DNA from 4 places in the Agrobacterium bohemicum genome. Region 1 is predicted to be linked to each of the others. Evidence: riboswitches for the same ligand, from Rfam matches in the RefSeq annotation. Region 1 holds a riboswitch; each other region holds the start of a gene.
The links. Region 1 has a riboswitch for cobalamin ahead of ATO67_RS16720 (CbtB domain-containing protein). Riboswitches for the same ligand answer to the same signal wherever they lie in the genome.

Region 1 (3,752 bases):
ATCCTGATAATGCCCACAATATGTGGGACGCGCCTCAAACCCTGGAATTACTCAGTACACGACGATGCGTGAAGGCGTGGTTCTGCGGGCATAATCACGTTGGCAATTACGGGCAGGTGAGCAGCACGCATTTCATGAATTTCAAAGGCATGGTCGATACCTTGGACGAAAACACTTTTGCCATTGCAGATATCTTTGAAGATCGCATTGAAATTCGTGGCTTCGGCCGCGAAGATAGCCGGACGTTGCTACTGTCAGCCTTGACAGACCGGCAGCAGGTCGCGGTGGCGCGGTGATAAAAGCCGACGGCCAAAGGCAACTTTATATACCTGATTTCGCTTTACAAATCACCGGAATGTGACTTCTTTTTGCCATGTGAAGCAGGCATCTTCGTCCACGCTCGCTCCAGCATGTCGGGCGGGTGGGACGCTGTTTTGCGATGACGACATGCGAGAACACAGAGCAGACACCCCTCCGGCGCGCCGGTTTCAGGAGAGAGAAACGATGAAGCTTAGAACCATTGCCGCTTCCATAATGATAGGCTGTCTTTGCGCCGGTGCGGTTTCCGCAGCTGGCGAGGTTGAGAAGCGCGAAGGCTTGATGAAGGGTATCGGCGGCGCCATGGGTGCGCTTGGCGCCATTGCCAAGGGTGAAAAGCCTTACGATGCGGCTACCGTCAAAACCGCTGTTACCACCATCAGCACCAATGCCAAGGCCTTTCCGGACCAGTTCCCGGCTGGTTCCGAGGGCGGCGCTGCGGCTCCTGCCATCTGGCAGAACTTCGTGGACTTCAAGTCCAAGTCCGAAAAGCTCGGTTCTGATGCCGATGCGGTTCTGGCGCAATTGCCGACGGATCAGGCCAGCGTTGGTGCTGCCATGAAGACCCTCGGCGCAGATTGCAGCAGTTGCCACCAGACCTACCGTCTCAAGAAGTAGTCGGTACCAGCCAAGGTCCGCCACCATACCGGCGGACCTTTTCGCATTGTAAATTCGGACGAATCGGAGAAGGCGATGGCTTCCATCTGGGCGAAGCTGGCGGGCGGTGCTGTTATTGCGGGTGCCGTCGGCCTTGGCGTTTTCATGTGGGTAACCGCGCCGCAACGCCAGCCACCAAGCCATTGGGCCAATCTGGGTGAGCCGAACCTTGCCAATGGTGAAACGCTGTTCTGGGCGGGCGGCTGCGCAAGCTGCCATGCCGCGCCGAATGCCACGGGCGACGCACTGAAGACGCTGTCCGGCGGGCAGGCCTTGCCAAGCCCGTTCGGCACCTTCCACATGCCCAACATTTCTTCTGATCCGCAGCACGGCATCGGCGCGTGGACAGTGGGGCAATTCGGCGATGCGATGACGCGCGGCGTCGGCAAAGACGGCGAGCATCTCTACCCGTCATTCCCTTACAACTCCTATGCGCGGATGACGCCGCAGGATGTGAACGATCTTTTCGCCTATTTGAAAACACTGCCGGCCAGCACCAATGATGCGCCGGGCCATGATCTGCCATTTCCCTTCAATATTCGTCTTGCTCTGGGTGGCTGGAAATTCCTGTATTTCGACAAGGGCAAGCCGCGCGTGCAGCTTGCCAATGCCGATGCGGAAGTCCTTCGCGGGCAATATCTCGTGGAAGGCCTCGGCCACTGCGGTGAATGCCACACCCCGCGCGATGCACTGGGTGGGTTCCTGAAGAACCAATGGCTAGCCGGTGGACCCAACCCGGAAGGTGAGGGGCGTATTCCCGATATCCGGCCTGAGTCCCAACCCATCGGTTCATGGTCGCAAGCTGATATCGCCAATTATCTCGAGACCGGCTTTACACCGGATTTCGATAGCGCCGGCGGTTCCATGGTCAAGGTGCAGCAGAACATGGCCCGCCTTCCCGCCGAAGATCGCAACGCGATTGCGGCCTACCTGAAGGCATTGCCGTCTCCGTGATCAGCCATTGACTCGGATCAGCTTCCGCCGGATAACGGTTGTGTGATGGTCTTTTCGGGTTCGCCCGGAAAGTGAAAAGGGAACACGATAGAAGCGCGAGCTTTGATTCGTGGCTGCCCCCGCAACTGTGAGCGGATAGCCTGAAAACGAAAAGCCACTGACTGCAAAGTTCGGGAAGGTGTTTTCAAGGTTACGACCCGCGAGCCAGGAGACCTGCCATCACGTGAGTGTCGTCAATACCGGCGGGGTGTCCGGAACAGCACGGTTGGCAGGTCGGTTCTCCGGCCTTCAAGACCTTGTGTCTCTTTCCCCGTGGTGAATGTTGAATGCGGTCGTGCGGCTTTTGATCAGCAATGCGCCCACCCGCTCAGGAAGGGATCACCATGTCTATCCAGCAGAATACGGCCACATCAGCCGTATCAACCAAAACATCGAAGATTGCGCAGTCGTTGACAGCCGCCGCACTTGGCCTGTTCATCGTCGGTTTCGTGGGCTTTTCGCATGTCGAAGCGGTGCACAATGCCGCCCATGATACGCGTCATGCCAATGCCTTCCCTTGCCATTGAGGGAAACAGAGATGCCATTTTTCCGTAATATCGTTTTTACCGCCGTTCTGGTGGGGCTGATTGCCGGTCTCGCCGTCAGCGTCATGCAGGCTGTCGGCACCACGCCTCTCATCCTTCAGGCGGAAACCTTTGAAAATGCCGGCGGCGAGGCTGCTCCCGCTCACGCCCACGATGCCGCAACACCGGCCGACCATCATCATGATGCCGAAGCCTGGACGCCTGCCGATGGTTTCGAACGCAACGCCTACACCATCGCCGCCAATGTGCTGACCGCCATCGGCTACGCGCTGGTCCTGACGGCGTTGATTTCGCTACGCGGCTCAGAAGGCGGCTGGCGCGAAGGCATCTTCTGGGGTCTTGCGGGTTTTGCCGCCGTCATGCTGGCACCCATGATCGGTCTGCCACCGGAATTGCCGGGCACGCCCGCCGCCGCTCTCGGCGCACGTCAGATGTGGTGGATCGCGACGGTCGCCGCAACGGCGGGTGGTTTGGCGCTGCTCGTCTTCAGACGGGGTGAGCCATGGGCTGCGGTTCTGGCCGTCATGCTCATCGCCGCACCACACGTCATTGGCGCGCCGCTGCCGCCGGAGGGCGAACACGCTTTGGCACCTCTGCCACTCGAGCGCCGGTTCATGGTGCTGGCAACCGTTACCAGTTTTGTGTTCTGGATCATTCTTGGTTCGCTGAGCGGGCTTTTCTTCAAGCGTTTCGACGCTGCCCGATAAGATGAAAAATGCAGTCGAGTGGAGCGATGAACTCGATGCGCTGCGTTTTTCCGTCCCCGGTCATGGCGCGCCTTGCGCCATGCACCGCCTCGCTTTCAAAGCGCTGCTGCGGCAAGAGCCTGAAAAGGCAGCGTGCCTACAGTTTTTCGAGAGTAATAGCCCGGCCTTCTTGACGGCCGCCGCAGCCAAGATCGCCCGTCTTGCTTTGCCAGTCGACCGCAGCCTGCACCTTAACAGTCGGGATTTGCGCCGCGCAATGACGTCCGATGACACGCAAGGACCAGCACGTGCCTGCCGCATTCTTGATCGAAGCTGAGTCTACCGATGTTCCGCCGAAAACACGGTGATTTCGGCCTCCGCCTCCGGTCCCCAGAGGTCGAGTGCTTTCAACACCTCTGCTGCAAATGTCACCGGCGCGCTGCCAGGTGCGGTAATGATGCCCTTGTCGCTGACGGCTTGCGGCTGGTCGCGGTAGTGTTCCGCGCCTTGATAGCTCTCGTATCTGCTATGTGAACTCACCGAATTGCCGGTA
Region 2 (3,752 bases), on a different contig from region 1:
AGGCTGCCGGCGTCGACATCATCCAGTTCGACGAACCCGCATTCAACGTGTTCTTCGATGACGTGAACGAATGGGGTGTCGCCACGCTCGAAAAGGCGATCGAAGGATTAAAGTGCGAGACCGCCGTGCACATCTGCTATGGTTATGGCATCAAGGCCAACACCGACTGGAAGAAAACGCTTGGATCGGAGTGGAGGCAATACGAGGAAGCGTTCCCGAAACTTCAGAAATCCAGCATCAATCTGATTTCATTGGAGTGCCACAACTCCCACGTTCCGATGGACCTGATGGAGCTCATCCGAGGCAAGAAGGTCATGGTCGGTGCCATAGACGTGGCAAGTTACGCCATCGAGACGCCGGAAGAAGTAGCCGACACTCTCCGGAAGGCTCTCCAGTTCGTGGATGCGGACAAGCTCTATCCATGCACCAATTGCGGCATGGCACCGCTTCCGCGTCATGTGGCCACAGCGAAGCTGCGTGCACTCGGTGCAGGCGCTGACATCATCCGCAGGGAGCTTGCGGCCTGATGCCGATCGACAATTTCTCGATTGAATGGCTGACTGATGACGCACAGGCCGCCGTCCGGGCTGAAGCGAGGACCTTCTGCCTGCGGATGATCAAGAACGTCTACGGGATCGACTACACTCCCGCCTGGCATTCTGACCTGGATTCGCTGTTGCTGGCGCAGCCGGACAACTGGTTCTCCCTCGAAAGGCACGGCAGTTTTCTCGTTGTGCGGGACGGAGATGGACATATCATTGCGACTGGCGGTCTTTACGCGCTCGAAAACAAACCCTCTACGAAGGAGCGCTTACGAAATCGCTATGGCGACGGCGAAAAGGTATGTCAGATTGTCCGCGTGTACATAGAGCCGTGCGCCCGTCGTAAAGGGCTTGGCACAAAGATTGTGGCAGCCTTGGAGAGCCGGGCATCCGCGTTTGACTACACCTCGTCCTACCTCCATGCCGATGTTCAGACACCGGAAACACTCAGCTTCTGGAAAGCCCAAGGCTATGGCGCGTTTGGCCACTTCTCCTATCCGTCCAACCGCGGAACCGAGACGAGCGTCGATTTCGACAAGCCGTTGCGCTACGAACGTTGCGGAAACGCAAAATCGATACTTGATATCGGCTTGTCTGCGGCTATTCGGGGCTGAACTTTCACGCTGTATGATCACCCTGTTATCCACAGGCTGCGGTGGACGAGGACTTAATTTTTTAACAACCACCCTGCTAAGAGTTGACGAAACTATCCCCTCATATACTATATCTAGTGTTCGAGGTTCTTCCGATTCGCGTCGGAAGCTAAGACGGGAATACGGTGCGTGACGTCCATTCTGGACGGAGCAATGCCGGAGCTGCCCCCGCAACTGTAAGCGGCGAGCATCCTCTCAAACTGCCACTGAGGCCGCAATGCTTCGGGAAGGCGAGATGGATGCGACGACCCGTGAGCCAGGAGACCTGCCTCAAACGAATACGTCCACGGGCGGGGTGTCCGAAGGTCGCGTTTGCGTGCGGGATGAGCCTGCGCGTGCCGCTTCCCCTGGTCTCCGCATCAACCACTTCGGGGTGAAGTCAATGTCGCATCATTTTAGTCAGTATCCGCGTGAATAGCGGGCGGTAACGCCCGTAGCCGAGTCCGGCTGCCATGCATCCCAGAATCTCCCGAACAGGTGTTCCCAACGCCTGATCGATATCGCACGCCCTAAACAAATCTCACGAGGATCATTATGACCATTACCGTTTACAGCAAGCCAGCCTGCGTCCAGTGCACAGCAACCACCCGCGCTCTGGACCGCCAGGGCATCGACTACACCGTCATCGATGTTTCCGAAGACACCAATGCCTATGATTTGGTCCAGGGACTTGGCTATCGTCAGGTTCCCGTTGTGGTGGCTGGTGAGACCCATTGGGCAGGTTTTCGCCCGGATATGATCAGCACGCTTGCGGCCTGAGCCAGAGCAATGGGTCAGATCGTCTATTTCTCCAGCCGATCGGAAAATACCCATCGCTTCGTCGGACGGCTGGGAATGAGTGCGCGGCGCATTCCCCTCAGTCCTTCCGAGAGCCTTCAGGTCAAAGCCCCCTATGTTCTCATCCTGCCCACCTACAGTGGCGAAGGCGGAAAAGGGGCCGTTCCAAAACAGGTGATCCGCTTTCTCAACGATGAGGAGAACCGCGGAAACATTCGTGGCGTGATCGCCGCGGGCAACAGCAATTTTGGCGAGACCTATGGGCTCGCGGGTGACGTCATCTCGAAGAAGTGCCAGGTGCCGTATCTTTACAGGTTCGAGCTTCTGGGAACCGACGAAGACGTCGTTAACGTCATACACGGATTGGAACGATTTTGGACGCGACGACTTTCGAAAAGCCTTTGAAGACATCGGAATCCGAACTGGATTTCCACGCCCTCAACGCGATGCTCAATCTTTATGACGAGCAAGGAAAAATACAGCTCGGCAAGGATCGGCTTGCCGCCAAGCAATATTTTCTTCAGCACGTGAACCAGAACACGGTCTTCTTTCACAATCTGCGAGAAAAGCTCGATTATCTGGTGACCGAGGGCTATTACGAGCGAGAGGTGCTGGACCAGTATTCGTTCAATTTCGTGCGGGATTTGTTCGATCGTGCGTTTGTCAAGAAATTTCGTTTCCCGACATTTCTTGGCGCGTTCAAATATTACACCAGCTACACCTTGAAAACCTTTGACGGGAAGCGGTATCTCGAACGCTACGAAGACCGCATCTGCATGGTGGCGCTGGCACTTGCGCAAGGCAACGAAGAACTTGCCAAGGATATGGTCGATGAGATCATCGCCGGCCGCTTCCAGCCCGCGACGCCGACATTCCTCAATGCGGGAAAAAAACAACGTGGCGAACTGGTTTCCTGCTTTCTGCTGCGCATGGAAGACAACATGGAATCCATTGCACGTGGCATCAACTCCGCGCTCCAGCTTTCCAAGCGCGGCGGTGGCGTGGCCTTGTCACTGACGAACATTCGCGAGGCTGGAGCGCCGATCAAGCAGATCGAAAACCAGTCATCCGGCATCATTCCTGTCATGAAACTGCTAGAAGATAGTTTCTCTTACGCCAACCAGCTCGGCGCGCGCCAAGGTGCCGGTGCCGTCTATCTCAACGCCCACCACCCTGATATTATGCGTTTTCTCGATACCAAGCGGGAGAATGCCGACGAGAAGATCAGGATCAAAACCTTGTCGCTCGGCGTCGTCGTGCCCGACATCACCTTCGAATTGGCGAAGAACAACGAGGATATGTATCTATTCTCGCCCTATGACATCGAGCGCGTCTACGGCGTCCCCTTCACCGAGATATCGGTTACCGAAAAATACCGGGAGATGGTGGCGGATAGCAGGATCAAGAAGAAGAAGATCAAGGCCCGTGACTTCTTCCAGGTGATCGCCGAGATACAGTTCGAAAGCGGCTATCCCTACATCATGTTCGAGGACACGGTGAACAGGGCGAACCCGATTGCCGGTCGCATTTCCATGAGCAATCTCTGCTCGGAAATCCTTCAGGTCAGCGACGCCAGCGAATATAATGACGACCTATCCTATAACGTCATGGGCAAGGACATCTCCTGCAATCTCGGCTCCCTGAATATCGCGGCCGCCATGGACAGCGCCGATTTCGGAAAAACAATCGAGACATCGATCCGGTCGCTCACGGCGGTGTCTGACATGAGCCATATTGCCTCCGTGCCGTCGGTGGAGAAAGGCAATGACGACAGCCACGC
Region 3 (3,752 bases), on a different contig from region 1:
TCTCGACAACTCGTCCACGCCGTATCGCCAGCGATCGGCACCGCCGAGAATCCGGATAAGGATAAGTCTGGCATGTTCCGCCGTCTTTTCAATCCACAGATCGACCGACATGGGGTGGCGAAGTTCGGAAAGGTTGGCACACACAAAGGATACCGAGACATCGTTACTACGCTGCCATCCGCGCTCCAGCCCACCCAGATCGCTGGCCGAAAAAGACAGCACCACCACATCCGCCTGACCCTGGTTGAGATCAACCGGCTCTATCAGGTCGTCCAGAGACGAAGATGTGGTGGCGAGGATGTGCATGGATCAGGCTGCCAGCATCCGCTCGATTTTCGCGCGGTCGAGACCCTTTTCTCCGATCACGACCAGACGGCTGCGGCGCACCTCACCGGCAGCCCACGGGCGATCGAAGTAATGGTTGACGCGCGAACCGACCGCCTGCACCTGCAAACGCATCGGCTTGGCTGACACCTCGACAAACCCCTTGATGCGCAACACATTTTCCGATGCTGCGGTTTCGGAAATCCGCATCGCTAGCGCGTTTGCATCCTTTACCGCGTCCAGTTCTACAACGAAGCTGTCGAATTCGTCGTGGTCGTGATCTGCTTCTTCATCATGGTGGGTGTGGCGGTTTTCGATATGCTCTTCCACTGCAAGGCCAAGGCCAATGAGCACGGCAGGATCGATCGCGCCATTGGAAGCCACGATAATTTTAGCAGCCTTTGGAAGATGAGCGTTAATATGTGCCTTGGCGCGTTCGAGACCCGCCGCATCCAGTAGATCGCCCTTGGTCAGAACGATGAGATCAGCGCAGGCAATCTGGTCTTCGAAAACCTCTTCGACCGGATCGTCATGGTCCAGCGCCTCGTCGTTCTGGCGCTGAGCAGCGAGTGCTTCGAGATCATGCGATACCATGCCTTGTGCAAGTGCTACGCCATCGGCCACGGCCACAACGGCATCCACCGTTACACGGCTTTTGATCGCTGGCCACTGGAAAGCCTGTACTAGGGGTTTTGGTAGAGCAAGACCGGAGGTCTCTATCAGAATATGCTCAACGCGTGGCTGTCGGCTCAGAATCTGCTCGATGGCGGGCTGGAAATCATCTGCCACTGTGCAGCAGATGCAGCCATTGGCCAATTCCACGATGTTTTCTTCCGGGCAGTTTTCGATGCCACACCCCTTGAGAATGTCACCATCGATACCGACATCGCCGAACTCGTTGACGATGATGGCCAGCCGCTTACCCTCAAGCTTTTCCAGAAGGCCACGCAGCAGCGTGGTTTTGCCAGCGCCCAGAAAGCCGGTGATGATGGTGCAGGGAACGCGGTTGAGCGTGGTCATGATGTCTCCTCGGTAAAATTCAAAGGGGGAATGCGGGCAACGAGGCCACGCTTCAAACTGTCGGGCCGTCCGCGCCACGGCATCAGCCCGTCGGGCGCAGAGGCCAACAGACGTGCGCCAACCATAAGGTCGGCCGCATCGTCTTCGCTCAGCGATCCAAACATATAGGACCATCCATCGGCGCTGCGAATGGCGGCACTCAAGCCGCGCTTGCAATTGGCAAGGCAATTGACGCTGCGCACATTGACACCCTCTGCGTCACCCAGCGCAATGGCGGCCTGCGCAAGGGTCGCACCGGGGCGAGGGTCCGCATTCGGATCAGCTTCGGACCGGCAACTGCGGCACACATAAACCACGACTCCAGGCGCGGTGTCATGGTGCGTCTTCTCATTCAGGCTGAGCGATGTTGATGTAATATCCAAGAGTGTACTTTCCGCGCCTTCACATGGTCTTGGGGTGCGGATATCGAAAACGGCATGCGGACAACCGCAAAGCCATTGGCGAACAACCGACTGACCGGAGCACCCCGCCCGGCAGACGTTTTTCCTGAAACGGCAGGTCTCCTGGCTTGCGGCTTCAACACCTCGCGCCGCCTTCCCGGACTTGAAGATGTCCAGTGGCTTCCGGCGCGGGCTCACCGCTTACAGTTGCGGGGGCAGCCACGGATTTGTCCGCATAAGCGAAGTGCACCGTGTTCCCTCTTAGCTTTTCCCGTTGCCGGAAAAAGACCGTCAGTCATTAACCCTTATGCCCTGCGGTGCTTTTGTGTCAATGCCGCGTATCATTGCTCACGCATGCGTTTTGGTTATAGTCGCCGCTTTGGAAAAGCATGAGACCCGGAAGGACCAACCGCCATGACCCGCGACATCAGCGACAGCGAAGCCGAACGTCACCGCGCCAAGATGGTCAACCGCAAGGCGGTTCAAGATGCTGAAGTCTCCGAAAAGACCGTCGAAAAAGGTCTGCTGATGATCAACACCGGCCCTGGCAAAGGCAAGTCTACCGCAGCCTTCGGCCTTGCCTTGCGCATGCTGGGCACCGGCAGACGTGTCGGCATTGTCCAGTTCATCAAAGGCGCATGGTCCACCGGCGAACAACAGGCACTCGCCCTGTTCGGTGACCGTGTGGAGTGGCGCACCATGGGCGAAGGTTTCACGTGGGACACTCAGGATCTCAAGCGCGACGTCGCCGCCGCGACCAAAGCCTGGGAGGAAGCCAAGGTGATGATGGCCGATGACACCATCGGTCTCGTGGTTCTGGATGAGCTCAACATCGCATTGCGCTATGATTATCTACCGCTGGAAGAGGTGGTAGAGACCCTGCAAACTCGTCGCCCCGGTTTGCACGTTATCGTCACCGGCCGAAATGCCAAGCAGCCGTTGATGGATGCCGCCGATATGGTTACGGAAATGACGCTTGTGAAACATCACTTCAAAGCTGGTGTGAAAGCGCAATCCGGCATTGAGTTCTAATTCATGACAGCGCGCGTTTTGATGTTTCAAGGCACCGGCTCGGATGTCGGCAAGTCGCTGATGGTGGCAGGGCTGGCCCGCGCCTTCGTCCGTCGCGGACTGTCCGTCATGCCCTTCAAGCCGCAAAACATGTCCAACAATGCCGCCGTCACAGCAGATGGTGGCGAAATTGGCCGGGCACAGGCCTTGCAGGCACGGGCTGCTGGCGTTCCGCTTTCCGTGCATATGAACCCCGTGCTGCTCAAACCCCAAAGCGAGACCGGTGCGCAGGTGGTGGTGCAGGGCAAAGTAATCGGCAAAGCCAAAGCCGTAGATTACCAGCATATGAAGGCAGGGTTGATGCCGCGCGTTCTGGAAAGCTTTGAACATCTCAAGGCGAAAGCTGACATCATCCTGATCGAGGGTGCGGGCAGCGCTTCGGAAGTCAATCTCCGCGCCAACGACATTGCCAATATGGGCTTCGCCCGCGCAGCCAATGCCCCCGTCATCCTGATTGGCGATATCGACCGAGGCGGCGTCATCGCCAGCCTTGTTGGTACAAAGGCGGTTCTGGATGCAGACGATGCCGCCATGATTCATGGTTTCATCGTTAATCGTTTCAGGGGTGATCCAAACCTGTTCGATGAAGGAATGCGCATTATCTCAGATAAAACCGGCTGGAACCCGATCGGCCTCCTGCCGCATTTTGCCGATGCCAATCGCCTGCCAGCAGAGGACGCGTTGGGCCTGACAGCACCTGGGCAGCACAAACCCGGCGCGAAGATCCGCATCGCAGTGCCGATCCTGCCGCACATCTCGAACTTCGACGACCTTGATCCCCTTGAGGCTGAGCCGGATGTCGAGCTTATCAGGGTGCGCCAAGGCGATGTCATTCCCGCAAATTGTGCACTGGTGCTGATTTGCGGCTCCAAATCCACGATCGCCGATCTGAGCGCC
Region 4 (3,752 bases), on a different contig from region 1:
CTGTATTCGATACCAAGGATCGGATGCTGATTGTCGGTGCGATGATAGGTCTTGGTGCTGGAGGCGCTCAGGCAGATGATCGGCGGCTTGCTGAAATGGTCCCTGTAAGCTTCTGACTTCAGGAACGCCTGAAACAGCTTCCCATGCAGATCACCGAAGTCGTCAGGTGCGCTGAAAGCGTCCTTGTTAATGTTATGCTCGGGCAGCAGGATACTGAAATCATAATCTCTGACGTAGGAAGAGAAGTTGTTACCGACGACGCCTTCGATACGCTCGCTCGTCGCTTGATCGACGATGTTGGTCTTGAGGACTTCGATGATGGGGAAGGTTTCGGTCTCTGCCGATGACCCGATGCTCATCTCCACGGATACGATTTCGATCTCGACTGCGTAGCGATCCCGTAGCGGGTTATCCCAATGCGCCATCGCATTGAACTTGTTGTCGATCATCCGCAATGCGTTGCGCAGGTTCTCTCGACGGTTCTCGCCTCGTGCCAGATTGGCGAAATTCGTCGTGGCGCGCGTACTCTCTGCAGGGCGATAGTCCTCGTCAAACGGAATGCACCTGATCGAGAAAGTGAAAGTGCTGTCCAACATCATCCGGCATCCTGCTTCCCGAATTAGGTCGTCGTAAGCGGCCCTTTCGGTTCAAAGTCATTCTTGCGGGCGGTATGCCTGACCCGGCGGCTGACTAAAAATGGTATTATCTCACTGACGTATGAGCGCTGTTCATGCGTTTGATGCCGACAACGTTCTCTACTTCTTGAGAAGAAAACTTGACCCTCCAACCAACATGCTACATTGCTTCGTCATCGTGGTTCTTCAGGCGAAAGTCTGGAGCTAAGAGGGAATTCGGTACGGCGCTCATCGCCCGAAGCCGGAGCTGCCCCCGCAACTGTAAGCGACGAGCGGAAGTCAATTCATGTCACTGAGGCGCGCCTCGGGAAGACGGACGGAAGCATTGACCCGCAAGCCAGGAGACCTGCCGCGACAGATAACGTCCACGGGCGGGGTGTCCCGGTGTGCCGCTTTGCGTTCGGCATCCTCGCGCCGTTGCCTCGCGTCATGTCTTCGCCCTGCCGCAACATGATGGCAGTGCCGATGAACCAGAACCCGACGACAAGAGCACCTAAGCAAGTCTCGATCCCCCTCGACGCGCACCTGCAGACGAGAAGTCGCTGACATGCTGGACAGACAACACCTTTCCATCCTGCGGGAAGTCGACCGTCTTGGCAGTCTGACGGCGGCTGCTGAACGGTTGAATGTGACCCAGTCGGCGCTCAGCCATACGATCCGAAAACTCGAAGAACGCTATGGAATAGCTGTGTGGGGAAAAGACGGACGCAATGTGCGTCTGACTGAGGCGGGTCGCTACATCGTTGAACTCGCGCAGCGCGTCCTGCCGCAGCTTGAAAGGGCGGAAAATGTCCTCTCTGATTACCGGTATGGACGACGAGGATCGTTGAAAATCGGGATGGAATGCCATCCCTGCCATCAATGGCTCATGGGCGTCACGAAGCCATATTTGCTCGAATGGCCCGATGTCGACTTGGAGCTGACGACCTCTTTCGTGTTCGGCGGAGTATTTGCTTTAACAGGATCAGAGATCGACATCCTGATCACGCCAGACCCGATCGATGCGGCGGGCATCCACTATGTGGCGGTCTTCGATTACGAGCTAGTCCTCGCCGTGCCGACCGGCCATCCGCTAACTTTCAAAGATCATGCCGAACCTTCAGACCTTCTGGACGAGACGTTGTTCACCTATCCTGTGCCGCCGGAAAGGCTCGATGTCTTCACCCAGTTCCTAGTACCGGGCGACACTCGCCCCCGTCATCACAGTACTGTCGAAACAACGGAGATGATGTTGCAGCTTGTTGCGGCAGGTCGCGGGGTCAGCGCAATCCCAGACTGGCTCGTGCGGCTGGACGCCGCGGAACTGGGTGTTCAACCTGTCCGGATAGGGAGCAGGGGCATCAGCAAGAGTATCCACCTCGGGTTAAGATGTGGCGATGAGGACGTCGACTATATCGCTGGTTTCCTGAGCAGGGCACGTCAAACACCTTCAACACCAGTTGCTAGCTCATAGGCGGAGTAACGTCAGTCGGAAGCATAAACGCGCGTTTGTCTGCTTTGGGCCAGATGCGGTTATCCGCTCTGCGCCAATAAGACATGGCGATTGGCATCATCAATTAGACTTCCGTAAACAGCTTCTCCGCTGCGAAATCGATAAAGGCGCGCAGCCTCGGTGTAATAAATCGCGCCGACGGCCAGAGGATGGAGAAATGGCCTGGTGCCGTCAGACTGTCGCTCAGCACCGTTTGTAGCAGGCCTTCGCGAATGGCATCGGCCGCTAGGAACTCTGGCAGATAAGCGAGGCCAAGGCTATCGATCGCGGCAGCCCTGATCGCCTCCATGTTTCCACAAGTGAGAGCGCGTCACGGAGAACCTCGCAGGAAGGCGCACTTCTATTTGGGCCGGCATCTCTCCTCTACGCAAGGAAGTCGACCTTTACGGCCGCCTGTGGGCAGATTGCTCTACGGGCCATTTCGTCTTCGATGACTTGAGCCGCACGATAGATGCTGAACTCGTCGAAATTCCGCCCGACGAGCTGGACCGAAAGGGGCAGGCCATCGGCGCTGATGCCCGCAGGCACGCTCATGGCTGGCGAGCCCGTCAGGTTGAAAGCGGCATTGACGGACGGGGTCCCATTCACAAGAGAATTTCTTGCCACGTCATGGATGAGAGGTGCGACGCCAAGCGCACCGATCACCAAAAGGAGATTGACAGATGAAAAGGCCTCGGCGAGCTCTGTGGTCAGTTCCCCACGCCTGCGGCATGCCTGGAGGTAATCGGTCGCAGTGAGCAAGAAGCCTGGTAAAAAGCGCTCGACCGAATACGGACCATAAAGATGGAGACTGCGTCTGAAATCGTCTTCGTGGACGGCTGCTGCCTCGCTATACATGATGACGCGCTGGGCGGCGAAATAGTGACGCAGAGGTGATAATGATACATCCGTGGTGGTGGCACCAGCGTGTTCAAAAAGTCTGGCAGCCTCTTCGAAAACTGCGACGCACTCGTCCGAAAAGAAGTCGGGCTCCTCTTCATGGAAACTGCGCAGGAGACCTATCCTCATGCCACACACGCCTAAAGACGTCGCCTCGGTCCATGGCTGCGACGGAATGTCGACTGAAGACGGGTCACCGGGGTCATGACCTGCAAGAGCCTGGAGTGCTATCGCATTGTCCTCAACGGACCACGTCATTGGGCCGGCGGTCTCCATGGAATAGGCTTGAGGCGTCATCCCCCAGCGGCTCACCCGACCATATGTCGGCTTCATGCCCGAAATGCCGCAGTAGGCTGACGGCGTCCTTATCGATCCGCCCGTGTCCGTTCCGATCGCAAGCGGAACCGTTCCCGCAGCGACGGCTGCCGCCGACCCACTTGACGAGCCCCCGGTAAAGCGATCGAGATCCCACGGATTGCGCGCGGGCCCAAAGGGCAGGCTGAAATCCGGCCCACCCATGGCGAATTCCTGCGTCTCAGTCTTACCCAGCAAGACAGCGCCAGCCGCGCGCAGACTTGCGACGACTGACGCGTCAGACGTTGCGATGTCACCCAGCGTGAGGCGAGAATTGTTGGTGGTTGGAAGGCCAGACACATTGATGATGTCCTTCACCGCATATGGGATGCCATGCAAAGGTCCTCTGTATTGACCTTCCATGATTTCAGCCTCAGCCTTGCGGGCGTCAA

Region 2: it holds a riboswitch for cobalamin, as region 1 does, so the genes downstream of both, nrdH (glutaredoxin-like protein NrdH) here and ATO67_RS16720 (CbtB domain-containing protein) in region 1, are expected to answer to the same signal.
Region 3: it holds a riboswitch for cobalamin, as region 1 does, so the genes downstream of both, ATO67_RS07100 (DUF1636 family protein) here and ATO67_RS16720 (CbtB domain-containing protein) in region 1, are expected to answer to the same signal.
Region 4: it holds a riboswitch for cobalamin, as region 1 does, so the genes downstream of both, ATO67_RS14445 (LysR family transcriptional regulator) here and ATO67_RS16720 (CbtB domain-containing protein) in region 1, are expected to answer to the same signal.

Annotation. Positions count from the first base shown of each region.
Region 1 is NZ_KQ961032.1:155,630-159,381, forward strand. Features, by position in the region: gene ATO67_RS16705 (metallophosphoesterase) at 1-296, shown strand, start outside; gene ATO67_RS16710 (c-type cytochrome) at 505-936, shown strand; gene ATO67_RS16715 (cytochrome c) at 1,012-1,929, shown strand; cobalamin riboswitch at 1,959-2,164, shown strand; gene ATO67_RS16720 (CbtB domain-containing protein) at 2,313-2,495, shown strand; gene ATO67_RS16725 (CbtA family protein) at 2,507-3,220, shown strand; gene ATO67_RS16730 (hypothetical protein) at 3,222-3,536, shown strand; gene ATO67_RS16735 (type 1 glutamine amidotransferase family protein) at 3,539-3,752, opposite strand, start outside.
Region 2 is NZ_KQ961030.1:192,315-196,066, reverse strand. Features, by position in the region: gene ATO67_RS14435 (methionine synthase) at 1-527, shown strand, start outside; gene ATO67_RS14430 (GNAT family N-acetyltransferase) at 527-1,156, shown strand; cobalamin riboswitch at 1,263-1,482, shown strand; gene nrdH (glutaredoxin-like protein NrdH) at 1,730-1,954, shown strand; gene nrdI (class Ib ribonucleoside-diphosphate reductase assembly flavoprotein NrdI) at 1,964-2,377, shown strand; gene nrdE (class 1b ribonucleoside-diphosphate reductase subunit alpha) at 2,347-3,752, shown strand, end outside.
Region 3 is NZ_KQ961025.1:313,405-317,156, forward strand. Features, by position in the region: gene cobN (cobaltochelatase subunit CobN) at 1-306, opposite strand, end outside; gene cobW (cobalamin biosynthesis protein CobW) at 310-1,347, opposite strand; gene ATO67_RS07100 (DUF1636 family protein) at 1,341-1,766, opposite strand; cobalamin riboswitch at 1,881-2,092, opposite strand; gene cobO (cob(I)yrinic acid a,c-diamide adenosyltransferase) at 2,199-2,816, shown strand; gene ATO67_RS07110 (cobyric acid synthase) at 2,820-3,752, shown strand, end outside.
Region 4 is NZ_KQ961030.1:196,986-200,737, forward strand. Features, by position in the region: gene ATO67_RS14440 (DUF1852 domain-containing protein) at 1-596, opposite strand, end outside; cobalamin riboswitch at 798-1,003, shown strand; gene ATO67_RS14445 (LysR family transcriptional regulator) at 1,183-2,088, shown strand; partial or broken gene ATO67_RS14450 (LysR substrate-binding domain-containing protein) at 2,192-2,422, opposite strand; gene ATO67_RS14455 (amidase) at 2,491-3,752, opposite strand, start outside.